Linked DNA regions of Caulobacter sp. FWC2. The protein of the gene in region 1 interacts with the protein of each later gene in a pairwise test. Links are inferred from orthologs where the notes say so. Each region holds a gene or a part of one and is shown on either strand. Other genes may lie near its edges. The genes, in order: ndk and CSW62_RS04445.

What was found.
Region 2: the proteins of ndk (region 1) and CSW62_RS04445 interact in binary tests that used the Escherichia coli proteins (3 or more experiments, as listed by UniProt). The link is inferred for Caulobacter sp. FWC2 from one-to-one orthologs.

Annotation. Positions count from the first base shown.
Region 1 is NZ_PEBF01000001.1:2,153,449-2,168,132, reverse strand. Bases 3,676-6,420 are described here. They hold ndk (nucleoside-diphosphate kinase), read right to left. Parts: upstream 5,386-6,420; coding sequence 4,966-5,385; downstream 3,676-4,965. Other genes in these bases: CSW62_RS10350 (ABC-F family ATP-binding cassette domain-containing protein), read left to right, coding at 5,480-6,420; CSW62_RS10360 (lipopolysaccharide assembly protein LapB), read right to left, coding at 3,676-4,820. In the rest of the region: rnd (ribonuclease D), read right to left, coding at 1-698; purM (phosphoribosylformylglycinamidine cyclo-ligase), read left to right, coding at 833-1,858; purN (phosphoribosylglycinamide formyltransferase), read left to right, coding at 1,970-2,551; CSW62_RS10365 (YoaK family protein), read right to left, coding at 2,548-3,189; more of CSW62_RS10360, read right to left, coding at 3,255-3,675; more of CSW62_RS10350, read left to right, coding at 6,421-7,342; CSW62_RS10345 (hypothetical protein), read left to right, coding at 7,435-7,833; CSW62_RS10340 (MASE1 domain-containing protein), read right to left, coding at 7,830-10,304; CSW62_RS10335 (peptidase inhibitor I78), read right to left, coding at 10,395-10,754; CSW62_RS10330 (DNA polymerase III subunit chi), read right to left, coding at 10,754-11,215; CSW62_RS10325 (leucyl aminopeptidase), read right to left, coding at 11,218-12,699; LPS export ABC transporter permease LptF, read left to right, coding at 12,926-14,065; LPS export ABC transporter permease LptG, read left to right, coding at 14,062-14,684. UniProt on the Escherichia coli protein: Major role in the synthesis of nucleoside triphosphates other than ATP. The ATP gamma phosphate is transferred to the NDP beta phosphate via a ping-pong mechanism, using a phosphorylated active-site intermediate.
Region 2 is NZ_PEBF01000001.1:928,673-943,382, reverse strand. What follows is about bases 5,831-8,601. They hold CSW62_RS04445 (5-formyltetrahydrofolate cyclo-ligase), read right to left. Parts: upstream 7,635-8,601; coding sequence 7,026-7,634; downstream 5,831-7,025. Other genes in these bases: CSW62_RS04440 (S9 family peptidase), read right to left, coding at 7,903-8,601; CSW62_RS04450 (TIGR00282 family metallophosphoesterase), read right to left, coding at 6,171-7,004; CSW62_RS04455 (organic hydroperoxide resistance protein), read right to left, coding at 5,831-6,108. In the rest of the region: CSW62_RS04495 (hypothetical protein), read left to right, coding at 1-197; CSW62_RS04490 (alkaline phosphatase), read left to right, coding at 289-1,455; CSW62_RS04485 (hypothetical protein), read left to right, coding at 1,606-1,887; CSW62_RS04480 (nucleoside hydrolase), read right to left, coding at 1,953-2,885; CSW62_RS04475 (hypothetical protein), read left to right, coding at 2,923-3,066; CSW62_RS04470 (phosphoribosylaminoimidazolesuccinocarboxamide synthase), read right to left, coding at 3,093-4,055; CSW62_RS04465 (YebC/PmpR family DNA-binding transcriptional regulator), read right to left, coding at 4,123-4,878; CSW62_RS04460 (glutathione S-transferase family protein), read left to right, coding at 5,033-5,698; more of CSW62_RS04455, read right to left, coding at 5,695-5,830; more of CSW62_RS04440, read right to left, coding at 8,602-9,873; CSW62_RS04435 (cell division protein ZapA), read right to left, coding at 9,959-10,285; CSW62_RS04430 (hypothetical protein), read right to left, coding at 10,289-10,729; gap (type I glyceraldehyde-3-phosphate dehydrogenase), read left to right, coding at 10,944-11,951; pgk (phosphoglycerate kinase), read left to right, coding at 12,141-13,331; fba (class II fructose-bisphosphate aldolase), read left to right, coding at 13,467-14,558; CSW62_RS04410 (DUF1109 domain-containing protein), read right to left, coding at 14,622-14,710. UniProt on the Escherichia coli protein: Involved in the removal of 5-formyltetrahydrofolate.

The DNA.
Region 1 (14,684 bases):
CCGCGCGGTTGGTCGCGGTTCTGGGCGGTGCGCTCGCGCCAGGCGGCGACGGCCTTGAAGACCGCCAGATACTTCGACGCGGTCTTGCGCGGACGCAGGCGACGCCAGGCCTTCTCGGGATCGACGTCGTAGGCGGCCGGATCCGAGATGGCGGTCATCTCTTCCTCGACCCAGGCCAGACGGCCCGAGGTTTCGAGGCGCTCGCGCAGGGTCGGGAACAGGGCGGCCAGGTGGGTGACGTCGGCCAGGGCGTAGGTCAGCTGGGCTTCGCTGAGCGGCCGTCGGGCCCAGTCGGTGAACCGGCTGGACTTGTCGAGATCGATGCGCAGCATCTGGCGGACCAGGGCGTCATAGGCGATCTGTTCGCCGAAGCCCGCCGCCATGCCCGCCACCTGGGTGTCGAACAGCGGCCTCGGCATGGCCTTCAGGTTGTTGAAGATCTCGACATCCTGGCGGGCGGCGTGGAACACCTTGAGGATGCTCGTGTCGCGCATGACGGCCAGCAGCGGCTCAAGGTCGATGCCCTCGGCCAGCGGATCGATGACGGCTTCGTGCGTGGGCGAGGCGACCTGGATCAGGCACAACTTGGGCCAGTAGGTCGTCTCGCGCATGAACTCGGTGTCGACGGCGACGAAAGGCTCGCCCGCGAGCGCATTACAGAACGCCGCCAGCTCGGCGGTAGTGGTGATCGGCTTCATCGGCTGCTAATAGCCTCGCGCACCCCCGAGTCTGCAAGCGTCAAGACGCGCCCAGCGTCTCGGGAAAGCAAATTTTCCGCGTGTTCGGACGGCTCACCGCCCTCCGATAGACCAGAGCGAGCGCCAGAGCGACCATGAGCGATCAGCCGAACGGCCTTACCTACGCCCAGGCGGGTGTCGATATCGACGCGGGCAACGCCCTGGTGGACGCTATCAAGCCGCTGGCGAAAGCCACCCGCCGCCCCGGCGCGGAAGCCAGCCTGGGCGGCTTCGGCGCGCTGTTCGACCTGAAGGCCGCCGGCTATGACGATCCGCTGCTGGTCACCACCACCGACGGCGTCGGCACCAAGCTGCGCATCGCCATCGACGCGGGCATGCACGCCACGGTCGGCATCGATCTGGTCGCCATGTGCGTCAACGACCTGCTGGCGCAAGGCGCCGAGCCGCTGATGTTCCTGGACTATTTCGCCACCGGCAAGCTGGACATCGAGGTCGCCAAGAGCGTCGTCGCCGGCATCGCCGAGGGCTGCAAGCTGGCCGGTGCGGCCCTGGTGGGCGGCGAGACCGCCGAGATGCCGGGCATGTATAGCGACGGCGAGTATGACCTGGCCGGCTTCTCGGTCGGCGCGGTCGACCGCGACGACGTCCTTCCCAAGCTGGACAAGCAACGCGCCGGCGACATCATCATCGGTCTGGGCTCGTCGGGTCCGCATTCCAACGGCTATTCGCTGGTGCGCCGCGTGGTCGAGCGCTCGGGCCTGGCCTGGGACGCGCCCTGCCCGTTTGAAGACGGCAAGACCCTGGCCGAGGCACTGATGGCCCCGACCCGTATCTATGTGAAGTCGCTGCTGCCGCTGCTGCAGTCGGGTCGCGTCAAGGGCGGCGCCCACATCACCGGCGGCGGCCTGATCGAGAACCCGCCCCGCGCCATCGCCGAGGGCCTGGCCGCCGAGTTCGACTGGAACGCCTGGGCCATGCCCCCGGTGTTCGAGTGGATGGCCAAGGTGGGCGGCGTCTCCGAGCACGAGATGCGCCGTACGTTCAACTGCGGTGTCGGCTTCATCATCATCGTGGCGCAAGCCGACGCTGAGCCTGTCCTGGCCGCCCTGCTGAACGCCGGCGAGGACGCCTTCATCTGCGGCCAGCTGGTCAAGGCCTGAGCCTGAAAGCCCCGCCCTTCGACAGGCTCAGGGTGAGGTTTTCACTCAAGCCGCAGTAGTCCTCATCCTGAGCTTGTCGAAGGACGAGGACGGCTCCACGGAGCTGAAATTATGACCCAACGCACCAAGGTCGCCGTCCTGATCTCGGGCCGGGGCTCCAACATGGAGGCCCTGGTCCGCGCGGCGAAGGCCGACGACTGCCCGTTCGAGATCGCCCTTGTACTGGCCAACAAACCGGACGCCGGCGGCCTGGCCACGGCGGCGGCCGAGGGGATCGAGGCCCTTTGCGTCGACCAGAAGCCCTTCGGCAAGGATCGCGAGGCCCACGAGCGGGCTATCGACGCGGCCCTGCGCGAACGCGGGATCCAGGTCATCGCCCTGGCCGGCTACATGCGCATCCTGACGCCGTTCCTGGTCGACGCCTGGGAGGGACGGATGCTGAACATCCACCCGTCCCTGCTGCCGGCCTATCCGGGCCTGGACACCCACGCGCGCGCCATCGCGGCGGGCGAGGTCGAGGCCGGCTGCACCGTCCACCTGGTCACGGCGGGCGTCGACGAGGGTCCGATCCTGGGCCAGGCCCGCGTGCCGATCCTGGCCGGCGACGACGACCACAGCCTGGCGGTGCGGGTGCTGGAGCAGGAGCACCGGCTCTACGCCGACACGCTGGCCGCGTTCGTCAGGACTCTCTAGACGGACCGCCAGCGCCGCTCGGCCCAGATCGCGCCGCCCAGGACGACCGCCACGGCCGCCCAGAGCGCGGCAGCGCCGATCGTCAGATAGGTCAGAGCGCCCAGCGCGCCGCCGGCCGAAAGCCCCATCCACAGCAGCACGTAGCGCAGCCAGTCCGCGGGCTCGCCGCCGGTGAGCGCGCCGGCGATGCGCTGGCCGGCCTTCACGAGCGCGCCGGTCATGTAGGTCAGGCCCACGGCCACGTCGCCGTTACGCTGAAAGACCGCATTCTCCGCCCCCATCGCCATGGCCACGGCCGTGACGCCGGCGGTGTCGAAGCCGAGGGCCAGCAGGCCCGCGCCCGCCGCCAGCAGCGTCGCCTCCAGGGCCAGAACCGGCGAGCGGCGGTTCTCGCCGAACGCCCGCGCCGTCAGGGCGCCCAGCACCACGCCGGCCACGAACGATCCGACCAAGGTCAGCACGGTCGCCGCCGCCGCCCAGTTGGCGGTGGCCAGGGCCACGCCCAGGCGCGTGGAGTTACCGCTCATGAACGAGACGAAGAAGCCGCCCAGCTTCAGGAAGCCGATCGCGTCGACATAGCCGGCCACGCCCGCCAGCACGACAGCCAGCGCCACCTCGTTCCGTTCGTAGTGTTTCATGGCGACTCCCGACGCAAAGAACCGGTCGGATCGTCACCGATCCGACAGCGTCGCGCCATAGGCCGCTACGGTGTTCCGGCGGACGGCGCCATCATGTCCAGCAGCGCCTTGGCCTGCCGCGCCGCCACGCCGCCATTGGGGTCTGCCGACACCGGCTTGAGCAGTTGGAAGGCGGTTCGCTCGTCGTTCGCGCGCAGGAAGGCAGCCGCAGCGACGAGGCGGATCTTCGCCACCTCCGGCGCCAGCGAGACCGCCCGCCGCAGCAGGGCCAGCCTTTCCGGCGACGGCGTCTCGCCGCTGACCATGGTCTGAGCCAGAAGGAACAGAGTCTGGTAGTCGTTCGGTTCTTCCGCGTCGGCGCGCCTCAGATAGCCCCTGGCCAACACCATCAACGCGGTCTTGCGCGCAGGTTCGGGCTCGGCGGCCGCGCGATAGAGCTTGCTGGTCCCCATCAGCCGCAAGGCCTCCAGATTGCCGGCGTCCTCATCCAGCAACTGTGTCAGCAATTTTTCGCCTTTGTCGCGATCACCCAGCACGATCTCGGCGCGGGCCAGGGCCTGGCGGCTATAGCGCTCGCCCGGCCGGCGCGCCGCCGCTTCGCGGACACGGTTCAGCAGAAAAATGGCATTGCCGCTGGGGCTAGCCTTCAGGCGCTGGATCTCAAGGATCAGATCGTCCGCGCCCTTTGGCATTTTCCGGATCAGGATGGTCGGCGGCGAGCCCTCCGTTCGCGGTAGCGTCGTTCGCACCGGCGGCGTGTCCAAGAAGGCGCGCAGCCCCACGTCCAACGCCTCCGGCGGTTCACCGAACGCCTCGGTCCAGGCGGCCTTCGGATCGGTCGCCCCAGATTCCAGCTTGTCCAGAAAGGTCGCCAGCCGCGCCTTGCGGTCCGGATCGGACCACAGATAGCGGACCAGGAGCGCCGACTGGGCGTCGTAACCCCACGCCCGCGGGTCGGCCGCAATGTCCCGCTCGGCGATCAGGCGGGGAACGGCGTCCAGATTCTTCGCTGCCAGCGCATTGTCGAACAGCGCTGGAATGCCGCCGATAGTCACGTAGTCGGGTCGGATGTCGATGGAGCTGTAATAGACGCCCGCCCCCTTGGTCAGCCAGCGCGGCTGCCGGAAGGGAAAGTTCTCGCTGAAGAAGTGCAGCGCATAGGCGCCCAGCACCCCGTCGTCGCCCAGCGTCTCGTCGACTACCTTATGGAAGGAAAAGCTGTCGCGGACCACGATGGCGAAGATGTCATCCGGTTCGGCGACATCGACCGACACTGCGGAGATCATGGCGTCGGGAATGAAGCGCCGATAGTCCGGATTGATGATGTCGTTGCGCTTGGGCGCCTTCACCAGATAGATCGGAAACTTGCGCGGCGGCGGCGCGTCCAGCTTGCCGTAGAGCGTCCGCAGGACGCGATCCAGGGCCTCGACGTCCTCCGCCGTTCGGCGCGCGATCTCCGGGCCCTCATCGGTATAGACAATGACGTGATCGCTCTCGGCTCGCAGCCATCGCCCTGTGCCCTGCGGATTGACGACCAAGTCACCCCAAGGCTTGGGCGCGGCGGCCATGGCCGGGCTCACCAGCAACCCGGCGGCCAGCAGGCTAGCCGCGAGACCTCGGCCAATCGTCATCCCTACCCCACCGAACGCTTAGCTCCGCAACACGTCGATCCACCCTAAAGCGACCTTCGCTCGTCAGACAACCTTCCGCATCGGCCAAACAAAAAGGCCGGCGGATCGCCCCGCCGGCCTCGATGCGTTGGTAAGGCTGAGCGCCTTAGCCGACGATTTGGTCGTCCGTGAAGAACTGGGCGATTTCGATCGCGGCGTTCTCCAGGCTGTCCGAACCGTGGACCGAGTTTTCGCCGATCGACAGGGCGAACAGCTTGCGGATGGTGCCTTCGGCGGCGTCCTTCGGGTTGGTGGCGCCCATGACGTCGCGATACTTGGCAACAGCGCCTTCGGCTTCCAGGACCTGCACGACAACCGGTTCGGCGATCATCTGGCCGACCAGTTCGCCGTAGAACGGACGCTCGGCGTGGACTTCATAGAACTTCTTGGCTTGGTCTTCGGTCAGGCGCACGCGGCGCTGAGCGACGATGCGCAGGCCAGCGGCCTCGATCACCGCATTGATGGCGCCGGTCAGGTTACGACGGGTGGCGTCCGGCTTGATGATCGAGAAGGTGCGTTCGGTCACGGAGTGATCTCACAGAAAAGTTGTGGATTAGGAGGTTGCGGGCTTATAGCCGGGCGCCTCCTCCCCGCCAACCCCGACGCGTAACCTTCATAAAATGCTTCAGATCCGTGACCTGACCTTCAACGCCTGGGGTCGGAAGTTCTTCGACCATGCCAGCGTCAGCCTGCCGCCGGGCGCCAAGGTCGGTCTGATCGGCCGCAATGGCGTGGGCAAGTCGACCCTGTTCAAGCTGATCCTGGGCCAGCTGCACGCCGGCGACGACGAGATCAGCCTGCCCAAGTCCGCGCGGATCGGCTCGGTGGACCAGGAACACCCGGCCACGCCGTTCACCCTGCTGGACACGGTGCTGGAGGCCGACGAGGAGCGCCACGACCTGCTGACACGGCTGGAGACGGCCGATCCCGAGGCGATGGGCGAGATCTGGGCGCGTCTGATCGAGATCGATTCCGACGCCGCCCCCGCCAAGGCCTCGGAAATCCTGGTGGGTCTGGGCTTCACGCAAGATGACCTGGCGCGTCCGATGAGCGAGTTCTCCGGCGGCTGGCGGATGCGCGTGGCCCTGGCCGCAGCGCTGTTCGCCGAGCCGGACATGCTGCTGCTGGACGAACCAACCAACTATCTCGACCTGGAAGGCGCGCTGTGGCTGGAGGCGAGGCTCCAGAAGTACCCGCACACGGCCCTGATCGTCAGCCACGACCGCGAACTGCTCAACAACAGCTGTACGCACATGCTGCACCTGGCCGGCGGCAAGCTGGAACTCTACACCGGCGGCTACGACGACTTCGAGAAGCGCCGCGCCGAGAAGGCTCGCCTGCAACTGTCGGCCAAGGCCAAGCAGGACGCCGAACGCGCCCACCTGCAGGCCTTCGTCGACCGCTTCAAGGCCAAGGCCTCGAAGGCCGCCCAGGCCCAGTCGCGCATGAAGCGCCTGGCCAAGATGGAGCCGGTGTCGACCACGATCGAGGAGCGTGTCGCGCCCTTCACCCTGCCCTCGCCGCCGCGCCCGCTGGCGCCGCCGCTGATCCGCCTGGAACGGGCGAATGTGGGCTATGAGGAAGGCCGCTCGATCCTCAAGAACCTCAACCTGCGCATGGACCTGGACGACCGCATCGGCCTGCTGGGCGTCAACGGCGCGGGCAAGTCGACCTTCGCCAAGATGATCGCCGGCGCGCTGGGCGTGCAGTCGGGCGAATTCCACCGCGACCGAAAGATGAAGGTCGGCTGGTTCCACCAGCACCAGATCGAGGCGATGGATCCGGTGGACACCCCGCTCGAGATCATCCGCCGCGCCATGCCGGACGCGTCGGAGAGCTCGCGCCGCTCGAAACTGGCCCAGTTCGGCCTGGGCTTCGAGAAGCAGGAGACCACGGTGGCCAACCTGTCGGGCGGCGAGCGTGCCCGGCTGCTGCTCAACATGGTGGCGATGGAAGCGCCACACATGCTGATCCTCGACGAACCGACGAACCACCTGGACATCGACTCGCGTCGCGCCCTGCTGGACGCACTGAACGATTACAGTGGCGCGGTGATCCTGATCACCCACGACCGCTCGCTGATGGAGCTGGTCGCCGACCGCCTGTGGCTGGCCGCCGACGGCACGGTGAAACCCTTCGACGGCGACATGGACGACTACGCCAAGTTCGTGCTGGACCGCGCCAAGCAGGCCGTGAAGCCGACCCAGGTGGCCCGCGCCCCCGAGCCGGCGGCTTCCGCGCCGAAGAAGTCCGTCGCCATCGAGCCCCTGAAGCGCAAGATCGAGGCCGCCGAGCAGGTGGTCATGCGCACCACGCGCCAGGTGAACGAGCTGGAAGCCCAGTTGGCCGACCCGCAGCTCTACAAGAATCCGACCAAGGTGGCCGAGCTGACCAAGCGCCGCGACAACGCCAAGGCCAAGCTGGACGAGGCCGAAGCGACCTGGATGACCCTGGCCGAGGAACTGGCGGCGGCGGAGGCCTGAGCTTCACGAGAGACATCGAGGGTTTAGGGTAAACCCTCGTGAACCAAGAAGTTTAGCGCTTCCGCGACATCTGGCGGCGCAGGGTGCGCCGCATGAGCACCGCCCATCCTCGCAACCATGTCGTGGCCAATCCGGAAGGCTTGTCCGCGTCCTCGGTCCTGGAAGCGTTCGCCGACTGGGTGAACGCTCGGATCGGCGAGGCCATGCGAATTGAGATGGACCTGGCCTTCCGAGACCGCCCGTTCGACATCGTGGTCGGCCGCGTCCCGCCCCTGATCGGCTGGGAGCACAAGTTCATCCAGCCCGGCGCCGCCGCGCCCAAGGGCAAGATGTGGACGGTCTATCGCCTGCACGACCAGACCGGCCGCCCGGCCCATCTGCCCCACTCCGGCGACTTGGTCGAAGACCTGACGCCTCTGCTGGGCGAGCTGGGCTATCTGGGCGTCTTCGAAGACGGCGTGGCGATGTTCCCCGGCGTCGGCAAGCGCTAGGCGTTGGCGGGCGTGGGTTCGCTCATCGCCTCGGCCAGGGTCGACAGCAGGGATATCACGGTCAGCGGCTTGGGCGTCGCGCCGTCGAAGACCGGGTCCAGCGGCCCCATCCGAACATCGGCCGAGAAGGCGATGATCGGCGCCCCGGCGCTGGGTCCCCGCCCTGCCCGGATCCGCAGGGCGGCCGAGACGCCGTCCAGGCGCGGCATCCGCAGGTCCATCAGGATGGCGTCGTAGGGCGCGGCGGCGGCGGCGGCGACTCCCTCCTCACCGTCCACCGCCTCGGCGACCTCCACTCCGACGGCTTCCAGCACCGAGCGGACCAGCTCGCGGTTGCCGGCGTTGTCGTCGACCACCAGCACGCGGCTGCCGGGCGGCGGCAGGGGGATGTCGTCCTCGGCCTGCTCCTCATCGTCGGCCTGGGCGACATGGGCCGGGATCTCGAACCAGAAGCGCGCGCCCCGGCCCTCTTCGCTTTCGACGCCGATCTCGCCGCCCATCAGCTCGACGAGCCCCTTGGAGATGGCCAGGCCCAGGCCGGCGCCGCCGTGCTGGCGGTTCAGGGCCGCGTCGATCTGGGAGAAGCGCGCGAACAGCAGCGCCTGATCCTCGGCCGCCACGCCACGCCCGGTGTCGACCACGGCGATGCGCAAGCGGTTCTCGTGGTGAACGACGGCGAGGCTGACCTTGCCCGTCTCGGTGAACTTCACCGCGTTGCCGACCAGGTTGACCAGCACCTGGCGCACGCGCTCAGGGTCGATCATCACGTGAGGCGGCAGCGCCGTCAGGCCGTCGGCCGCGAGCGCAAGGCCCTTGGCCATGGCGTCGGCGCCGCTCAGCTCCAGCACCTCGGCGACCAGATCGGCGACGCTGGTCGGGCGGGCATTCAGCGCGATGCGCCCGGACTCCAGCCGCGAGAAGTCTAGAATGTCGTTGATCGTCGTCAGCAGGGTCTGGCCGCCGGTGGCGATGCGGTCGAGATATCGGCGCGCGCGGGGCGACAAATCCGGCTCGTCGGCCGCCAGGTTGGCGAAGCCGATGACAGCGGTCAGAGGCGTGCGCAGTTCGTGGCTCATGTTCGCCAGGAACTCGCCCTTCACGGCGGCGGCGGCCTCGGCCTCGGCGCGCGCGGCGCGGAGATCCAGCTCCAGCGTCTTTCGGGCGGTGACATCACGGATGATGTCGGTGATGCCAGTGGGCTCGCCGGTCACAGGATCGCAGACCAGGGTCGGACGCGCCTCCAGCCAGATCATCGCGCCGTCCTTGCGGAACACACGATATTCGACGGCCTCGGCCGGCGGCGGAGCGACGCCCCGCGGAGAGTTCCGCTGGGCGTCGACGACACGGCGGAGTTCAGCGCGGTCGTCGTCGTGCAGAATCTCGAGCGCGCGCGCGCCGAGCAGTTCTTCCGGCTCGTAGCCGACGATGACCCTCGCCGCTGGCGAAATATAGGTCATCTGCCCGTGGAGATCGCTGTGGGCGATGATGTCGAGGGCGTTCTCGGCCAGCAGGCGGAACTGGGCCTCGCTGCGTGCGGCGGCGGCGCTGGTCTCGACCAGCTCGGCCATGATCGCGCGGCGCTGACGCTGGAAGGCGGCCACCGGCAGGGCGACGAAGGTCGAGACGGCCAGGAACAGCTGCAGCATGGTCGACTGGGTGGCCGAGCCCGACAGGATCAGGTGGATGGGTCCGCGGCCGGCGATGGTCAGGACGAGCGCGATCGCCGCCACCAGCACCACGCCCAGAACCGCGCCCAGCACCTCCTGGCGCCAGGCCGCCAGGAACATGACCGGCGGCACCATGAACAGCATCGGGTATTTGGTCTGGCCGAAGACCACGGCGGTCATCAAGCCACAGGCGACGATCGACAGGACGCCGTCGCGGGTCAGCGGGCGCTCGCGCAGATAGAGCTTCGCCCTGAACAGCACCAGCAGGCAGGGGCCAATGGTCAGCATGCCCAGGATGTCGTTCAGCACCCAACCCGTGACGTTGCTCAGCAGGCCGCCGCCGCGCATCAGGGTGTGGATCGAGGCGGCGATGGTTCCCAAGATCGTCGGCGCCAGGAAGCCGCCCAGAAGGACGAAGGCCAGCATGTCGCGCGGCCGGCCCAGGTCGATCGCCTCGCCCGTCATCCGGCGCACCGCGACAGCGGCCATCAGGCCTTGGGAGACATTCAGGGTGGTCAAGATGGCGTTGAGCGTCGGCCTGTCGCCGGCATGGGCGCCGGCCGCCAGGGCGCCCAGCAGCGCGCCGACCACCAGCGCGGGCCACCGCCGCGTCGGCGACGACAGCAGGCACGCGGCCAGAAAGCCGTTCGACAGCCAGATGGGCGTAACGTGATCGTAGGCGCGGGGAATCTCGACGCAGAGATAAGCTAAGCCGGCGAAACCAAAGGCGACGCCGACGGCGGCCAGCAAGGTGGCCGCCAAGTTATCATCGGTCTTGGATCCGATCTTCGGGAGGTCGACCATGCGCTGAACCAGCCGGCGCAGAATCCCCGGCGAGTCGGTTATTTCATCGGAACCGGGAAAACGCCAGAAAAGCTTGGAAGACCATGTTTTCTAACCGCACTTCACTTCCTGGACGACGCCTGTATCCGCGTTGAACAGGATATTCAGGCGATCGGCGCGGTAGTCCATGGTCACCGGGCAGGTCGTGCAGGCCACGCGCCAGCGCGACGGGTCGACCGGCGCTGGCAGGCTGGTGCGCGGCTTGCCGACGAAGGCCTGAGCATCTTTCAGGCCGCATTGGTCCTTGGCCGCTTCCGACGACGAGGCCGGCGGCTTGGCGGGCAGCGCGATGGCCGGCGGCGCGGTGGGCGTGCTGGGCGGCGGCGGAGGGGCCGGCTCGGGCGCGCTGGAGCACGAGGCCAGGACCAGACCCAAAGCCATTGCGGCCCCGATACCCGAGATCACGCGCATCATGCCTGCTTCTCCCAACCGCGTTCGGCGCCCTGGCGCCAGTAGGACACCGGATGCCCGGCCTTCTTGAAGACGGACCAGCGTCCGCGCGCCATGGCCAGCGCCTGGTCATCCCGGCCGTCGAACAGCAGGATGCAGCGCGAAACCCCGGCCAGATCGCCCGGCTCGGCCCCGTCGATCAGGAACAGCGCGTCACCGGCGTTCGGGTTGCCGTCCTCGGCGGTCAGCAGCACGGGCTGGCGCTCGGCCATCGGCTCGCTGGCCAGGCCGTGCGGCAGGAAGCTGTCTTCGCGCCAGGTCCACAGGTGCTGGTCCAGCGCCTCCATCCGACGGGGATCGCCGCCGCGCACCAGCGCCTTCCAGCCCCTGCCCAGCGTCTTTTCCAGAAGCTCGGGCAGCACCGCCTCGAGCGGCGAACGCTCCAGGTGGTAGAACCAGACCTCGCACGGCGCGGCGGTCATGCTCAGCCTTCGTAGGCGTCGGCGACGAGGCGGTTGAGCAGGCGCACGCCGTAGCCGGCCGCGCCGTCCGGGACGGTCGGGTCGGTGGAGGGCTTCTTCCAGGCCACCGAGGCGATGTCGAGGTGAGCCCACGGCACATTGTTGACGAAGCGCTGCAGGAACAGGCCCGCCGTGATCGAGCCGGCCGGGCGGCCGCCGATGTTCTTCATGTCGGCGATCGGGCTTTCGATCTGCTTCTCATAGGACGCCGGCAGCGGCAGGCGCCACAGGGGCTCGCGCTCGCCCTTGCCGGCGGCGAGAAGTTTCTCCGACAAGCCGTCGTTATTGCTGAACAAACCGGCGTAGTCGTGACCCAGCGAGATGATGATCGCGCCGGTCAGGGTGGCCAGGTCGATCATGAACTGCGGCTTGAAGCGTTCCTGGCAGTACCAGAGGGCGTCAGCCAGCACGAGGCGGCCCTCGGCGTCGGTGTTGATGACCTCGATCGTCTGGCCCGACATCGAGGTGACCACGTCGCCCGGACGCTGGGCGTTGCCGTCAGGCATGTTCTCGACCAGGCCCAGGATGCCGATGGCGTTGACCTTGGCCTTGCGGCCGGCCAGGGCATGCATGACGCCGGTCACGGCGGCCGCGCCGCCCATGTCCCACTTCATGTCTTCCATGCCGTCAGCCGGCTTGATCGAGATGCCGCCGGTGTCGAAGGTGACGCCCTTGCCGACGAAGGCGATGGGTTGAGCGTTCTTGTCCGCCCCGCCCAGCCATTTCATGATCACCAGCTGGCTCTCGCGGCGGCTTCCCTGCCCCACGCCCAGCAGGCTGCCCATGCCCAGTTCGGCCATCTGGGCCTCGCCCAGGATTTCGACTTCCAGGCCCAGGCTCTCGAGGCTCTTGGCGCGCGCCGCGAACTCCTCGGGGTGCAGGATGTTGGCCGGCTCGGACACCAGATCGCGGCTGAAGACGATGGCGTCGGCCAGGGCGGCCAGGGGCTCGTAAGCCTTCTGGGCCTTGATCGGGTCGGCGGCGGCGACCTTGACCACCTGGACCGAGGGCTTCTTCTCGGCCTTTTCGGTGGTGCGATACTTGTCGAAGCGATAGGCCGCCAGACGCGCGCCGAACGCGGCGCGCGCGGCGCTCTCGGCGTCGGCGCCCAGCTTCAGCACCAGTTCGGTGACGCCCGTGGTCTTCACAGCCTGATAGGCCGAGGCGGCGGCGGTCTCGACCGCTTCCGGCTCCACCGCGCCCGAGCCGTCGACGCCGACCAGCACCAGGCGGGCGGCTTCCAGCCCGTGCGGAGCGACGAGATCCAGGGTCTGGCCCTTGGCGCCGGTGAAGCGGCCACCGGCGATGGCGCGCGCCAGGGCGCCGCCGGTCGACTCATTGGCCGCCTTGGCCTCCGGCGACAGGGCCGCGCCCTCGTGGGCCAGGACGGCAAGGGCGGCCGTGGCGCCGGCCTGGGTGTCGACGGGGACGAACTCGATACGCATGCCGCGCTCCTGCATTTGGGCGACGTCTAGATGGCGTGCTAGGACGCGCCGCCACTCATCTTCAACTAGGCGGCATAGTCCAATGCCGCGCCATAGAAAAGGCTCCGTTGCCCCCCACTCGGCACAGCTAAGTCAGCTCACCGGTTGTGCGGACGCGAAGCCCCCGTGTAGAACGACCCATCTTCGGGGTTCGTCCCACGAATCCATCCGCCCGAACCCCCACTAGATGCGCCTCATAGAACGCTATCTCTTCCGCCAGTTGTTGGGTCCGACGCTGTTGGCGACGGCGGCCCTGGTGGCGCTTGCGCTGCTGGCGCGCAGCCTGTCGGAGTTCGACGTCCTGGTGGAACAGCGCCAGAGCGCGCTGGTGTTCCTGAAGATCATCGTCCTGGCCCTGCCCCAGCTGCTGGGCATCATGATGCCGCTGGCCCTGTTCGTGGCCGCGCTGGTGGCGCTGAACCGTCTGCACACCGAGCAGGAGATCGTCGTCTGCTTCGCCGGCGGCATGAGCCGATGGAGCGTCATCTCGCCGGCCATGCGCCTGGCGGTGATCGCGGCCCTGATATCGCTGGTGTCGGGCCTGTGGCTGCAGCCTTGGAGCGCCCGCCAGATCCGCGAGACGTCTTTCGACATCAAGACCGACGTCGCCTCGACCCTGGTCCAGCCGGGCCAGTTCACCGAGCCGGGCCCGGGCCTGACCGTCTATGCGCAGTCGATCGACCGCGACAACAAGATCCAGAACCTGTTCATCCACCAGGACACGGCCAACGGCGGCGCCTCGACCTATTCGTCGCGCGAAGCCGAGATCGCTACCCGCAAGGGCGAGCCGGTGCTGATCATGCGCCATGGCTCCAACCAGCAGTTCTCGCGCCAGGGCGTGCTGCAATACACCTCGTTCGACGAGTACACCTTCGACCTTTCCAGCCTGTCGCATACCGACGAGCTGCTGCACTACAAGATCGCCGACCGCTATCCGCACGAGCTGTTCTTCCCCGACCTGACCCAGGACTGGGAGCAGAGGAACAAGGGCAAGCTGCTGGCCGAGGGCCATTCGCGCTTCGCCGCCCCGCTCTACAACATCGCCCTGATGACCATGGCCCTGGCGGCCGTGCTGGGCGGCTCGTTCAGCCGCATGGGCTATGGCAAGCGGATGGCCGCCGTCGGCGCCGCCGCCGCCGTAGTCCGCATCGTCGGCTTCGGCGTGCAGGCCGCCTGCGAGGACAGCGCCTGGCTGAACGTCCTGCAGTACATGGTGCCGCTGGCCGCCATGTGGTGGAGCCTGGCGCAGATTTTCCGCCAGAAAGTCTCCAAGCGTCGCGCCGCCCGGATGGCCCAGGCCGCCCCCGCCCTTTCGGGAGCCGCGTGATGCTGACCATGGGCATGCTGGAACGCTACGTCCTCAAGCGCACCATGAGCGCACTGGTGGCGGCCCTGGCCGTGCTGGGCGCGATGGTGATGCTGATCGCCTTCGTCGACATCGCCCGCAATGTCGGGACTCGCGCCGACGCCAGCTTCTTCCAGCTGCTGTACCTGACCGTCCTGCAGTCCCCGGCCACCATCCTGGTGCTGGCCCCGTTCGTGTTCCTGTTCGGCACCATGTGGGCCTTCGTCGAGCTGAACCGGCGCAGCGAGCTGATCGCCATGCGCGCGGCCGGTGTGTCGGCCTGGCGGTTCATCATGCCCGCGGCGATGGCCTCGTTCTTCATCGGCCTGCTGAGCATCACCCTGCTCAACCCGCTGACCACGGCCATGACCGCCAAGTTCGAGACCGAGCGCGATCGGGTCATGAACGGCTATCTCAAGGAAACCCCCAAGGGCATCTGGCTGCGCCAGGGCGACGACAAGACTCAGATCGTCATCCGCGCCCGCGCGCGCGACCTGGTCGACGGCTCGGTGCGGCTGAAGGGCGTGTCACTGTTCGTCTACAGCCTCAACGCCAAGGGCGTGATGGACTTTACCCGCCGGATCGAAGCCAACGAGGCGCG
Region 2 (14,710 bases), 1.2 Mb from region 1 along the record:
TGGTGCGCTTCTATACGGTCGACCAGAAGCCGGTGTTCCACCAGGACGTCGAGCACGTCGTCTTCCAGAAGGCCTGGTTCGAGTGCCGCCGCGACCCGTATGTGGCCCTGCACGCGGGAACCCTGGAGCCGGGTTTCTGCGGCAGCGAGGCCGGAAAGCGGCACTGCTACACCACGCGAGGCGGCGCACGGGAGTAGGCGGCGGCTGTCGCACTTGTTTCACACAAGCCGCGCCGCGTAGCGGCTAGAAGCCGTCCCCATGACACGATGTCCGCCTTGGGAGACGCCTATGTTCAAAGGTCTTTTGGTCGCCGCCGCCCTGTCCCTGGCGATCGGGTCACCCGCCCTGGCGCAGCCCGCGCCTCCGCAGAAAGCCCAACCGCAAAGAGCAAAGAACATCATCGTCTTCCTTGCGGACGCGGGCGGCGTCGCGTCGGTGAACGCCGCCAGCCTGCTGGGCTACGGCGAACCGTTGAAGCTGCATGTCCAGCACTGGCCCAATCTGGGCCTCAGCGAGACCTCGCCCGTCGACCAGTTCGTGTCGGACTCGGCCAACGGCATGTCGGCGATCATGACCGGCGTGAAGACCCGCAACGGCGTGATCAGCCAGTCTCCCGCCGCGGTGCGCGGCAAGACCGACGGCGAGCCGACCAAGACCCTGCTGGAATATGCCGAGGCGCGCGGCCTGCGCACCGGCGTCGTCACGTCCCAGCCGATCACCGACGCCACGCCGGCGGCGACCTACGCCCACTCGAACGATCGCGGGAAATGGGGCGAGATCTTCCAGCAGGCCTTCACCCCGCGCTATGGCGACGGGGTCGACGTGCTGTTCGGGACCGGCCGCGCCAGGATCGGCCAGCAACTGGCCGCAGCCGGAACCGGCTTCGACCAGATCGCCAAGGCGCATGGGCGTCCCATCTACGCCCGGCTGGAGGACGCACCCGCGACGAACATGCGGCCCGTGGTCGTGGCCGAAGGCGAGATCGACACCCGCGCCGCGACGCTGCGGGCCCTGGACCTGCTGAAGGGCTCGCCCAAGGGCTACCTGCTGGTGGTCGAGTGGGACGCCCACACCGACGACCCGCGCGAGGGCCTCCAGCACATCGTCGATTTCGACAAGCTCATCGCCGAGATCGAGTCGCGCGTCGACCTCAAGGACACCCTGCTGGTGTTCACCGCCGACCACTCCTTCGGCCTGCAGGTCGACGGCGGCCGGCGCGGCGAGCCGCTGCTGGAAGGCTATGACGCCTGGAAGGCCAGCCAGAAGCCGGGTGGTAAGGACGAGGACCTCATCCGCCTCAAGAACGTCATGGTCAACCGCAGCCACACGGGCGAGGAGGTCGTCGCCCTGGCGACCGGCCCCGGGGCCGAGCGCGTGCGCGGCTACTTCCCCAACACGCACCTGTTCGACGTGATGATGGACGCCTGGGGCTGGAAGAAGGACCCGGCGAAATAGGGTTCAGCCGACGGAGCGGATCTCTCGCCTTCCCGTTATCCCGGGCGCCGAACGGAGGCGTCCGGGATAGCGGGATTTGAATTTGGCGACGCGGGCTGGAACGGTCTCGCGGCGTCCCTATCTCCGCTCCAGCGTATAGGGAGACGGACGATGGTCGAGACATCGGACGATGGGATTCTGACCGAGTACATGGTCAGCTACTGGTCGATGAAGCACGAGAAGCTCGACCGACCCACCAGGCTTCTCGAGACCCTGTACATCACCGAGCGCTACCAGGCCGGCGAGAACCTGCGGGAAGCGCGCTCGGCCTATGACCACGCCGTCTGGAACGGCGTGCCGGTGGCCGAGATGGATCGCCGCCTGGCCGAGCTGGACCAGTTCATGCGCGACCTGGTGCGGGAACGCGCGGCCCAATGGGGCCAGCCGCACTGAAGCTCTGGGGCAAACATCCTACACCTTCAGCTTCATTCCGCCCCCCCCCAAGGCGCTCAGGGCGCTCAAGCCGCCTCGACCGCGCTGCCGCCGAACAGCCCGCCCAGGATCAGGCGCTTGACGGCGTCGACGTCCAGGCCCGTGCAGACCTCGGCGTTGGGCGCGCCGTCGACGCGGTCGACGCGGCCCTGGCGCTCGCCGTCGATGATCACCCGCAGGCGCGCGGGGGTGAAGGTGAAGAGCTCGGGCGCGACCAGGCTGGCGGCCGCCACCGCGTCGTGCGGCCGGCACCCCTCGCCGCCCCAGACCTGCTGGTGGAAGGCGATATAGGGGCCGGCGGCCTTGGTCAGGCGCTGCGACAGGGGCGAGCCGCAGCAGATCGCGCCCTTGGCCAGGTCGTCGGCGGTGACGGACACCTGGTGGGAGGCGTCCATCGGCATCAGGCGCGGCATGACCCCGCCCTCCAGGGTCCGCTGCAGGGCCTCCGGATCGCTCCAGCTGTTGAAGTCCGCGCCGCCGGTCGCCTTGCCGGCCACCTCGAAGGCGCCGGCCATGATCGTCGGACGCCAGTCGCGAAAGGCCGCGGGGTCCTCCAGCAGGCCCTTGGCCAGGTTGGTCAGAGGCCCGAGGAACAGGCCCGTCACCTTGCGACGCGCGGCGAAGGCCAGGAAGTTGGCGGAGTGGCCGCGCTCCAGTTCGGGCAGTTTCCAGCGTTGCGAGAAGCCCGCGCCGTTCAGGCCGTCGACCCCGTGGGCGGGCCGCATCCGCTCGACCCGGCGGCGGGCCAGGCCCGAGCCGGCGCCGATATAGACCTCGGCCCCGCAGCCGGCCAGCCGCAGCACGCCCCGGGCGTTGGCGGCGGCCTGATCGACATAGGTGTTGCCGAACACGGCCGAGACTGAGACCACGTCCACGGCGTGTCGCGCGCGGGCCAGCAGGGCCAGCGCCAGGGCGTCGTCCACGCCGCAATCGGTGTCGATGTGAACCCGCAGGACCATGCGGCGCAGTCTAGCCGCGCGGTGTGACCGCGAGAAGGTGGCAAGCACGGACAGACGCCCCCTCCGTCACGATGCGTGTCCGCATCGCGCCACCTCCCCCGTTGCACGGGTGAGGAGGAAGCGGCCGCTCTCTCCTGCCCCGCTTGCGGGGGAGGTGGCGCGGCGCCGACAGGCGACGTGACGGAGGGGGCGCTCGCGACGCCCGCCCTACCCCGCCAGGTAGGCGTCCAGGTTGCGCTTCACGCGGGCCAAGACCGGCTCGTCCGCGTCCGGCCGCTGGAACGTGTGCCCCGTGATCGTCTCGAACGCCTCGATATAGACGTCAGAGGTCTGCCGGATCAGGTCCGCGGGGATTTCCGGGATCGGGTCGTTATAGGGATCGCAGCGCTGGGCGACCCAGGCGCGGACGAAGTCCTTGTCGAAGCTGTCGGGGCGCTCGCCCGCCTCGAAGCGCGCGTCGTAGGTCGCCGCCTTCCAGAAGCGGCTGCTGTCGGGGGTGTGGATCTCGTCGGCCAGCACGATCGCGCCGTCGGCGTCGAGGCCGAACTCGTACTTGGTGTCGGCCAGGATCAGCCCCCGCTCGGCGGCCAGCGCCTGGCCGCGCGCGAACAGGGCCAGGGCGTAGGCGCTGAGCTTGTCCCACTGGTCGGCCGTCAGCAGGCCCTGCTCCAGGATCTGGGCGGGCGAGAGCGGCGCGTCATGGTCGCCGTCGGCGGCCTTGCTGGTGGGGGTCAGGATCGGCTCGGGCAGGCGCTGGTTGGCGCGCAGGCCGTCAGGCAGGGTCACGCCGTACATCTGGCGCTCGCCCTTGTTGTAGAGCGTCAGGATCGAGGTCGAGGTGGTCCCGGCCAGATAGCCGCGCACCACCAGTTCGACCGGCAGCATCTCCAGACGCCGGCCGATCAGCACGTTCGGGTCCGGATAGGCCACGACGTGGTTGGGGCAGATGTCGGCGGTGGCGTCGAACCAGTAGCGCGCCGTCTCCGTCAGCACCTGGCCCTTGTAGGGCACGGCGCACAGGTTGCGGTCGAAGGCGCTGAGGCGGTCCGAGGCGACGATCACCCGGCGGCCGTCCGGCAGGTCGTAGTTGTCCCGCACCTTACCGCGATAGTGGTTGGGCAGGCCGGGCAGGTCGACCACGTCCAGGGCGTTCGGGGCGGAAAAGGTCACCGGGGCCTCGTCGCTGGAAAGACTGGAAACAGGAAGGGGAGGCCCATCGGACCTCCCCAAGGACGCGTCAGCCCAGCTTGGCCAGGTCTTCGTCGCTGATGTCTTCGTTCGAATAGACGTTCTGGACGTCGTCGTCGTCGTCGAGCAGGTCGAGCAGCTTCATCAGGGTGGCGACCGAGTCGCCGGTGACCGGCACCTGCATCTTCGGGCGCCAGGCGATCTTGGTGTTCGACGCCGCGCCGAACTTGGCTTCCAGGGCGGCGGCCACCTCGTTCAGGCTTTCGAAGGCGGTGTAGATGGTGTGGCCTTCGCCGTCCTCGTCCATGTCCGACGTGACGTCGTCGGCGCCGGCCTCGATGGCGGCTTCCATCATGTCGTCTTCCGACGCGGCCTTGGCCGGATAGGTGATCTGGCCGACGTGATCGAAGTTGAAGGTCACCGAGCCGGTGGCGCCCATGTTGCCGCCGATCTTGGTGAAGTAGGACCGGACGTTGGCGGCGGCGCGGTTCTTGTTGTCGGTCAGCACCTCGACGATGATGCCGACGCCGCCGGCGGCGACGCCTTCGTAGCGGATTTCCGAGTAGTCGGCCGCGTCGCCCATCTGCGACTTCTTGATCGCGCGGTCGATGACGTCCTTGGGCAGGCTTTCGGCCTTGGCGTTGTTCACGGCCAGGCGCAGGCGCGGGTTCATGGCCGGGTCGGGCAGACCGGTCTTGGCCGCGACGGTGATTTCCCGCGACAGCTTGGAGAACAGCTTGGAGCGCGCGGCGTCGGCGCGGCCCTTGCGGTGCATGATGTTCTTGAATTTCGAGTGGCCGGCCATTCGGAGGCTCTGTCTCTGATCTGAAAAATGGAGTGTGGGCGCTTCTAGCCCCCGAGGGCGGGTTTTGTCACCCCCAAGGGGCTTCGACCCAGGCTTGTGCTTTGCCCCGGCTCGACAATAGTTGGGCGATCCGTCAACGATCCAGAAGCGACCGATGAGCCTGACCCTGCACGCCCACCCGCTGTCGTCGTTCTGCTGGAAGGTGCTGATCGGCCTCTACGAGAACGACATCGCCTTCGAGAACGCCATGGTCAACCTGGGCGATCCGGCCGGGCGCGCGGCGTTCCTGACGCTATCGCCGATGGGCAAGATGCCGGCGCTGCGCGATGAGCTCCGCGACGAGACGGTGCTCGAGACCAGCGTCATCCTCGACTATCTGGACCTGCGCTATCCCGGACCCGTGCGCTTCGTGCCGCGGGATCCGGACCTGGCCTGGAAAGTGCGGTTCTGGGACCGGTTCTTCGACCACTACGTCCATCACCCGATGCAGCGCATCGTCGCCGACCGCATCCGACCGGCGGACGCCGGCAAGGACCCGTACGGCGTCCGGGAGTCCTACGCCCAATTGGCCACGGCCTGCGATCACCTGGAAAAGCAACTGGCCGACGGCCGCGACTGGATGTGCGGCGACTTCGGCCTGGCCGACTGCGCGGCCATGCCGGCGCTGTTCTACGCCGACAAGGTCCAGGCGCCAGAAGCGCCATTTGGGGACCGCTGGCCGCTGAGCCTGGCCTATCTGGAGCGCCTGAAGGCCCGGCCCTCGGTCCAGCGCGTGCTGGCCGAGGCCGAACCGTTCTTCCAGTACTTCCCGGCGGCCTAGGCGACTTCCAGCGCCACATCGACGTTACCGCGCGTTGCCTTGGAGTACGGGCAGACCTCGTGGGCGGCGTGCAGAAGCTTCTCGGCGGTCTCGCGGTCCAGGTCCGGGGCGGTCAGCTTCAGGCGCACGCCGACGTGGAAGCTGGTGTCGTCCTTGATCAGGTCGACCTCGGCGTCCAGGCTGTGCTCGCCCAGCTTGACGCCCTGGTTGCGGGCCACCAGGCCCAGCGCGCCCAGGAAACAGGCCGAATAGCCGGCCGCGAACAGTTGCTCGGGATTGGTCCCGTTACCGTCGCCGCCCATCGACTTGGGGAAGGCCAGCTTGACGTCCAGATGGCCGTCATCGGACTTGGCGGTCCCGTTGCGGCCGCCGACGGCGTGGGCGTGGGCGGTGTAGATGGCGTCGGTCATGGCAAGCTCCTGAGGGTTGGCTGAAGACAGCCAACCCTCAACGCATGACGAAAGCAATCGTGTCAGACTTCGGGGATGCTCTGCTGCAAACGGCCGCCGACGCGGATAGGCTCGACGCGCGTCGCCAGGCCCGTGCGGTCGTCGGTCTCGACGAACACGCCGCACACCGTCGCCGGACCCGAGGCCGGCGTGTAGCGCCCTCCGCTGATCTTGGTGGTGAACCGGCGCAGCGGCTCTTCCTTTTGATTGCCGATGACGCTGTCATAGTCGGCGCAGGCCCCGGCGTCGGTCTGGTAGGCCGTGCCGCCCGGCAGGACCTGGCAGTCGGCGGTCGGAACGTGGGTGTGGGTGCCGACCACCAGCGAGGCGCGGCCGTCGCAATAGTGGCCCATGGCCATCTTCTCGGACGTCGCCTCGCAGTGCATGTCGACGATCACCGCGTCGGCCACCTGGCCCAGCGGGGCCTTGTCCAGCTCGCGATCGGCGGCGGCGAACGGGTCGTCCATGGCGTCCATGTGCACCCGGCCCAGCAGGTTGACCACGAACACCGTCTTGCCCGAGTCGGTCTGGAACAGATGGCTGCCCCGGCCCGGCGCGTCGGACAGGATCGGGTAGTTGGCCGGGCGGATCAGGCGCGGCTCGCGCACGATGTAGGTCAGGGCCTCGCGCTGGTCCCAGCTATGATTGCCCAGGGTCAGGCAGTCGGCGCCGGCCTCGAACAGCTCGCGCGCGGTATTCTCGGTGATGCCGAACCCGGCGGCCGCATTCTCGGCGTTGATGATCACGAACTCGAGGCCGAGCCGGCGGCGAAGGTCGGGCAGATGGTCGGCCAGGCCGTCACGGCCCGACTTGCCGACGACATCGCCGAAGAAGGCGAAACGCATCGATAGGTCCAAGGAAAGGTGTGGATCGAGCCGTCAGCGGCTCATGTCATTGACCGCGATATACTCTTTTTCTGTGAGAATAGCGTCCAGCCTTTGATCGTGCGGCTCGTGCGGCAAATTCTCCACCTGCTGGCCGCTATAGGCCAAGCCCAGGGCGAAGACCTCTTTCTGTGCGCGCAGCGCCTCCAGCGCCCGGTCGTAATAGCCGCCGCCCTGCCCCAGCCTCAGGCCGTCTCGCTGGAAGGCCAGCAACGGCGTGATGACCAGATCGGGTTTAACCCCCAAGGCCTGTGGCGGGGGACCGCGCAGGCCGATGGCGTCATGGACCAGGGGCGTCTGCCGATCCCAAAGTCGGAACACCATCTCGCCCTCGTCCTTGTCCAGCACCGCGGGCAGCGCCAAGTCCCAGCCCGCCTCCGCCAGCTGGTCGGCCAGGATGTGGGGCGACACCTCCGAGCCCAGGCCGTGATACACGGCGGCGATCTTGCCCTCCGGGTTCGGGAACAGCGTGGCCAGCGGCCCGCGCGCCACTTCGGCGATCATCCAGTCAGCTTCGGGATGTTCGAGGGCCAGCTGCTTGCGCTGGTTCCGCAGGAAGACGCGCAGCGCGATCTTGGCCGCGAGGGGGTCGGCGATGGTCATCCATCGCTTATAGAAGACCCCGGCTTATAGAAGAAAGGTGGCGGCGCCGCGAAGAACCGTGAAGACGTTTCAATCCACTCGAACCTGTTAGTTACAGGTGGGCCCCGTGTTCCCGCAGCCACGGCCACGGGAGGGAACAGGTCCCGATAGAGAGATTAAGGTCCCTGGGAATAGAAATCTTCGACGAGGGCCACAGCAAGACCCGCCGTCGATCAATATAGGGGGTCGGGCGCCCCAGCGATAGAGGCGCCCGCGTCGCAGGCGACAATCAGCGGCCCAGCGACGCCTTGAGGAAGGCGTCGGTCTTGGCCAGCATCTCGGTTCGCGCCGTGTCGTCGTTGAGCTGGTGGTCCAATCCCTTGAACTCGACCAGCTCGACCTTGCCGCCGGCGTCGCGGAGCTTGCGCTCCATCAGCCGCGACTCGCCGATCCCGACATTGGCGTCGAGGTCGCCATGGAACAGCAGGACCGGCGCCTTGATCTTCGCGGCGTTCTGGGCGGGCGAGCCCTCGGTCACGTGCGGGCCCTTGCCGATGAATTCACTGACCTGGAGGTAGTTGGTGAAGTTCAGCGACTCGGCGCGCAGGGTCTCCAGATCGGTGACCGGCGCGATCGCCACGATGGCCTTGAAGAGGTCCGGATCCAGCACGGCCGACTGCAGCGCCGCATATCCCCCGTACGACCAGCCGACGATGGCCAGCTTGCCCGGCGCGGCGATCCCCTGCTGGGCGAGCCAGCGGCCGCCGTCGTTCACGTCGCCGATCGCCGTGCGCCAGGACTGGAAGCCGTTCTTCTGGAACCAGTCCGCGCCATAGCCGGCCGAGCCGCGATAGTTGGGTTGCAGCACGGCGTAGCCCTGCTGGGCGAAATACTGAGCGAGCCAGTCGAAGCCCCATTCGTCGCGCGCGCCGGGACCGCCGTGCGGCATGACGATCGTCGGCAGGTTCTTGCCGTCGCTGCCCGGCGGCAGGGTCAGGTAGCCCGGGATCTGCGTGCCGTCGGCGGCCGGATAGGTCACCGCCTTCACCGTGGCTAGCTTGAACGTCTCAAGCTGGGGCCGTGCGGCGATCAGCTCCTGCAGGTTCCGGGTAGTCTTGTCATAGAGGTAGTAAAGGCCCGGATCGCTGTCGCTGCCGGCGAACAGCAGCAGCTTCGATTCGTCGGCCGAGGCGTCGACGAAGGTGACCAGGCGACCCGGCAGGGCCTTGCCCAGGGCCAGACCCAGCTTGCGCAAGTCGGGATCGAAGAATTCGGTCTCGCGCTTGTCGGTGACGTAGGAGACGCCGACCACGCGGTTCTGGCGACCGATCCGCACCAGGCCCGTAACGTCGACGTCCGGTCGCGCCAGCACCAGGTCGCGCTTGAGGCTGTCGTCCAGCGCCGTCTTGTACAAGGCCAGGCGGCCGTCCTTGGCGTCAAAGCCGTAGACGACATTGAGCTTGGGATCGACGGCTTCGGGGCTGAAGCCGCTGTAGCCCGTGGCGCCGAGGGTCAGCTGGCCCAACGGCAGCCAGTCGCGGCGTTCAGGCTGGCGATAGAAATAGAGAATCTTGTCGCTGGCGTAGCCCGACGACCGCGTCGGCCGAACGCCCATCACCCGGACGGTCCCGCGCCCATCGCCGATATATTCGATGGCGTTGAGGTTTGGCTTCTCGACGGACCGGCGAGCCAAGGTTGTTGTGTCGACGCGATCGACGCCCAGACCGTCATCTTCCTTGGCAAGGTGGGTGCCAGTGCCGCGCTCCGGCACGTAGTCGCGGGTCATCAGGATCCCACCTGGCGCGTCGTCGGTCGCCCAGTCGATCACCACGCCGCCGTTCTGCGACATCCGCAACGAGCGGTCGTTTGTCTGTGCGCTGAGCACCTTCAGGTCGCCGCCGTCGCTGTTGATCGCGATCAGGCGGGTGAAGCCCAGCCGGTTCTGGGCGTCCTTCACGACGACATAGATCTGGCAGACCAGGCGCGTATTGGTCGACCAACGGCAGCTCGTCAGTCGTTCGGGGCTACCGTTGGAGGCGAGGATCGCCTTGGGCGGGCCGGCAGCGGCTGTGTCGACGACCTCCAGATGGACGCCGCGCCCAGCGGTCGGCACGATCATCGCCACCTTCTGGCCGTCGGGCGACAGGCTGATCTGCTGGATATATTCGCGCGCGCCGAACGCGGCGGCAGTGGAATCCGCCGCCAAGGCGGGGCCGCTCCAGGCCAAGCCCAGAAGCCCAAACGTCGCCAGCAATCTCATCGAGAGCCCTCTTCCGAACCAGGTCCCGACGATAGGGAATACAGCGGAGAGAACAACCTCAAGTTATAGCGAGAGCGTAGCGCCTCTACTCCGCCGCCAGTTTCTCGATCTTCTCGGCGGCCGCGTCCAGCGCGCGGATGGCGGCGATCTCGGCCTTGGTGCCGTCCTGGTTGAGGCGGGCGATCTCGGCGTTGGCGTGGGCCAGGCGCAGCTTCATGTCCGACAGCTCGTCGGCCAGCAGCAGGGCGCCCATCAGGAACAGCCGGGTCTCGCCCAGCTGGCCGACGTCGGAGCTGACCTGGCGGACCTGGCGGTCGAACAGTCGCGCCAGTTCAGACAGGTGCGGCTCCTGGCCGTCCTCGCAGCCGACCATGTAGGGCCGGCCGTTTACGTGGATGGTCACCTGGGCCATGCGTCAGGCCTCCCCCAAATCGCGGACTTTGGGATCGCCTGCCTTGGGCGCGTCGAACAGGTCGTCGTCCTGGACCAGCGCGTCGGCCTCTTCGGCTTCGTCGTCATGCGCGTGGTCGTCATTGGCCACGAACTCATCGCCGAGCGCGGAGCGGATCTCCGCGATGGCGCGGCCCAGGGCGGCGGAGGCCTGCTCGCCGGCTTCCTCCAGCGCCCTCTCGCGCTCGCGGGCGGCTTCCAGGTCGGCGACCAGGCGGACGCGCTCTTCGTCATCGAAGAGGCCTGGCTCGGCGGGCGACGAAGACGCGACAGGCGCAGCCGCGGCGACCGCGAGCGCGCGCTCGACCTCGGCGGCCCGGGCCGCCTGGCGCTGCTCAAGCTGAGCCACCGCGCGCTCCAGACGGCGCACGGCCAGGTCGAGGGCCGTACCGTCGGCCGGGATCATCGGCGATTTCCAATCATGCGACGCAACATATAGATGAGCCCCGTCTATGCCAGTCGTCAGGGCGACATTTGGGCGGCGGGGAGCCCATAGCAGCATTTCCCGACGCCGTGTCAGTTTCTAGGGCCTTGACTTCGCGCCTATCCCCCGCAAAACGGCGCCCAAATAGGGAACGCCGATCGAACTCGATCGCGCGGTCATAACAGGAGAACGACCCATGGCTATTCGCGTCGCCATCAACGGCTTCGGCCGCATCGGACGTCTGGTCCTGCGCTCCATCGCCGAGCATGGCCGCCGCGACATCGAGGTCGTCTCCATCAACGACCTGGGTCCGGTCGAGACCAACGCCCACCTGCTGCGCTACGACAGCGTCCACGGCCGCTTCCCGGGCGTCGTCACCTCGGGCGAGGACTGGATCGACGTCGGCATGGGCAAGATCAAGGTCACGGCGATCCGGGACCCGAAGGACCTGCCGCACAAGGAATTGAACGTCGACATCGCGTTCGAGTGCACCGGCATCTTCACCGCCCGCGACAAGGCCGCCCTGCACCTGGAAGCCGGCGCCAAGCGCGTGCTGGTCTCGGCCCCCGCCGACGGCGCCGACAAGACCATCGTCTACAAGGTCAACCACGAGACCCTGACCGCCGACGACATCGTCGTCTCGAACGGCTCGTGCACCACCAACGCCCTGGCCCCGGTCGCCAAGGTCCTGCACGACCTGGTCGGCATCGAGCGTGGCTACATGACCACGATCCACAGCTACACCGGCGACCAGCCGACGCTGGACACCATGCACAAGGACCTCTACCGCGCCCGCGCCGCGGCCCTCTCCATGATCCCGACCTCGACCGGCGCCGCCAAGGCCCTGGGCCTGGTTCTGCCGGAACTGAAGGGCAAGCTGGATGGCAGCTCGATCCGCGTCCCGACCCCGAACGTCTCGGTCATCGATCTGAAGGTTGTGCCGACGCGCGACACCGACGCCGCCGAGGTCAACGCCGCCCTGCAGGCCGCCGCCGATGGTCCGATGAAGGGCGTGCTGTTCACCACGACCGACCCGCTGGTCTCGTCGGACCTGAACCACATCGCCGCCAGCTCGACCGCCGCCCTGCCCCAGACGCAAGTCATCGAGGGCAAGCTGGTCCGCGTGCTCAGCTGGTACGACAACGAGTGGGGCTTCGCGACCCGCATGAGCGACACCGCTCTGGAAATGGCGAAGTTCCTGTAAGGAACGAACCACCAAACCCCGCTTCCGCAAGGAGCGGGGTTTTCCTTGGCCCGGTGGGGCCGCCCTCGTCCTTCGACAGGCTCAGGATGAGGGCTACTACTAGGCCCGATTTCTTGGGCCTTCCCCTTGAACCTCACCCTGAGCTTGTCGAAGGGCGAGGTTCAACGCACAGACTTTCAGGATCCGGCCATGACCTTCCGCACCCTCGACACCGCCGATCTCGCCGGCAAGCGCGCCCTGGTCCGGGTGGACTTCAATGTGCCCGTCGACGGCGGCAAGATCACCGACGACACCCGCCTGCGCGCGGCCCTGCCGACCATCCACTACCTGTCCCAGCAAGGCGCCAAGGTCGTGCTGCTGGCCCACTTCGACCGTCCCAAGGGCAAGGTCACGCCGGAGATGAGCCTGGCCTTCGTGGCCGAGCCGCTGTCGGCGCTGCTGGAGCAGCCGGTCGCCTTCGCCTCGGACGCCATCGGCCCTGAAGCCGCCAAGGTCGTCGACGCCCTGGAAAACGGCGGCGTGGCCCTGCTGGAGAACGTCCGCTTCCACGCCGGCGAAGAGAAGAACGATCCCGAGTTCGCCAAGGCCCTGGCCGCCAATGGCGACGTCTATGTCAACGACGCCTTCAGCGCCGCCCACCGCGCCCACGCCTCGACCGAAGGCCTGGCCCACCTGCTGCCGGCCTATCCGGGCCTGGCCATGCAGCGCGAGCTGGAAGCCCTGGACGCCGCCCTGGGCAACCCGAAGAAGCCGGTGATCGGCATCGTCGGCGGCTCCAAGGTCTCGACCAAGCTGGATTTGCTGCGCAACCTGGTGACCAAGCTGGACTATCTGGCCATCGGCGGCGGCATGGCCAACACCTTCCTGCACGCGGCCAAGATCGATGTCGGCGCCTCGCTGTGCGAGCCCGACCTGGCCGACACCGCCCTGGAGATCATCGACCTGGCCGGCGCGGCCGGCTGCAAGCTGCTGCTGCCGACCGACGTGGTGGTGGCCAAGAGCGTCAAGCCGGGCGTCCACGCCGAGACCCGCAATGTCTATGACGTCCAGCCCGACGACCTGATCCTGGACGCCGGCCCCGAGACGGTGAAGACCCTGCTGGCCGCCATGGACGCAAGTGTCACCCTGATCTGGAATGGTCCGCTTGGTGTTTTCGAAGTCCCGCCGTTCGATGAAGCGACCGTTTCGGCGGCGAAACATGCAGCATCGTTGGCCAAGTCGGGTAAACTCGTGGCCGTCGCGGGCGGCGGTGATACTGTCGCTGCACTGAACCACGCGGGCGTGTCGGCCGATTTCACCTTCGTGTCGACCGCCGGCGGCGCGTTCCTCGAATGGATGGAGGGCAAGACGCTTCCCGGCGTCGCGGCGCTCGAATCCTGAGATATTCAGCTGGCGCGGATCGTGCAGATCCGCGTTTAGCCTCTGTGAGACTGACCCGGGCAGAGAACGCACAAGCGTCACGGCCCCAAAAACAAGAAACGACCCAACCACTTAACGCTTGCAGGAGAGAACTACGTGGCTCGCATCACGCTGCGCCAGCTGTTGGACCATGCCGCCGAGCATGAGTACGGCTTGCCCGCCTTCAACATCAACAACATGGAACAGGGCCTGGCGATCATGGAGGCGGCCGACGCCGTCAATTCGCCGGTCATCATCCAGGCCTCGCGCGGGGCGCGGAACTACGCCAACGACATCATGCTGGCCAAGATGATCGACGCGCTGGTCGACATCTATCCGCACATCCCTGTGTGCATGCACCAGGATCACGGCAACGGCCCGGCGACCTGCGCCACGGCGATCCAGTACGGCTTCACCTCGGTGATGATGGACGGCTCGCTGATGGAGGACGCCAAGACCCCGGCCTCCTACGAGTACAATGTCGAGGTCACCCGCAAGGTTGTCCAGATGGCCCACAGCTGCGGCGTCTCGGTCGAAGGCGAGCTGGGCGTGCTGGGCTCGCTGGAGACCGGCATGGGCGAGGCCGAGGACGGCCACGGCTTCGAAGGCAAGCTCAGCCACGACGAGCTGCTGACCGATCCGGATCAGGCGGTCGACTTCGTCGCCCAGACCGGCGTCGACGCCCTGGCCATCGCCATGGGCACCAGCCACGGCGCCTACAAGTTCACGCGCAAGCCGGACGGCGACGTCCTGGCCATGAACGTGATCGAGGAAATCCACCGCCGCCTGCCCAACACCCACCTGGTGATGCACGGCAGCTCCAGCGTTCCGCAGGACCTGCAGGACATCATCAACCAGTACGGCGGCGAGATGCCCCAGACCTGGGGCGTGCCGGTCGAGGAGATCCAGCGCGGCATCAAGCACGGCGTGCGCAAGATCAATGTCGACACCGACAACCGCATGGCCATCACCGGCGCGATCCGCAAGATCCTGATGGAAAAGCCGGGCGAGTTCGACCCGCGCGCCTATCTGAAGCCCGCAAAGGAAGCCATGCGCAAGGTCTGCCAGGCCCGCTTCGTCGAGTTCGGCTCAGCCGGCCACGCCGACAAGATCAAGGCGCTGTCGACCGCGACCATGGGCAAGCGCTACGCCTCCGGCGAACTGCACGCCAAGTTCGGCGGCGACGCGGCCAAGGCCGCCGCAGAGTAGGCGTCGATCCCTTGAAGACGAAGAGGCCTCCCGGCGCGATCCGGGAGGCCTTTTTCGTGCCGGCTACTCCGCCGCGGCGAGAAAGCGGCGGCGGCGGGCCAGCAGCTTGATGGCGCCGGCTCCGACCGCGCCGCAGAGCAGCATGGCCAGGG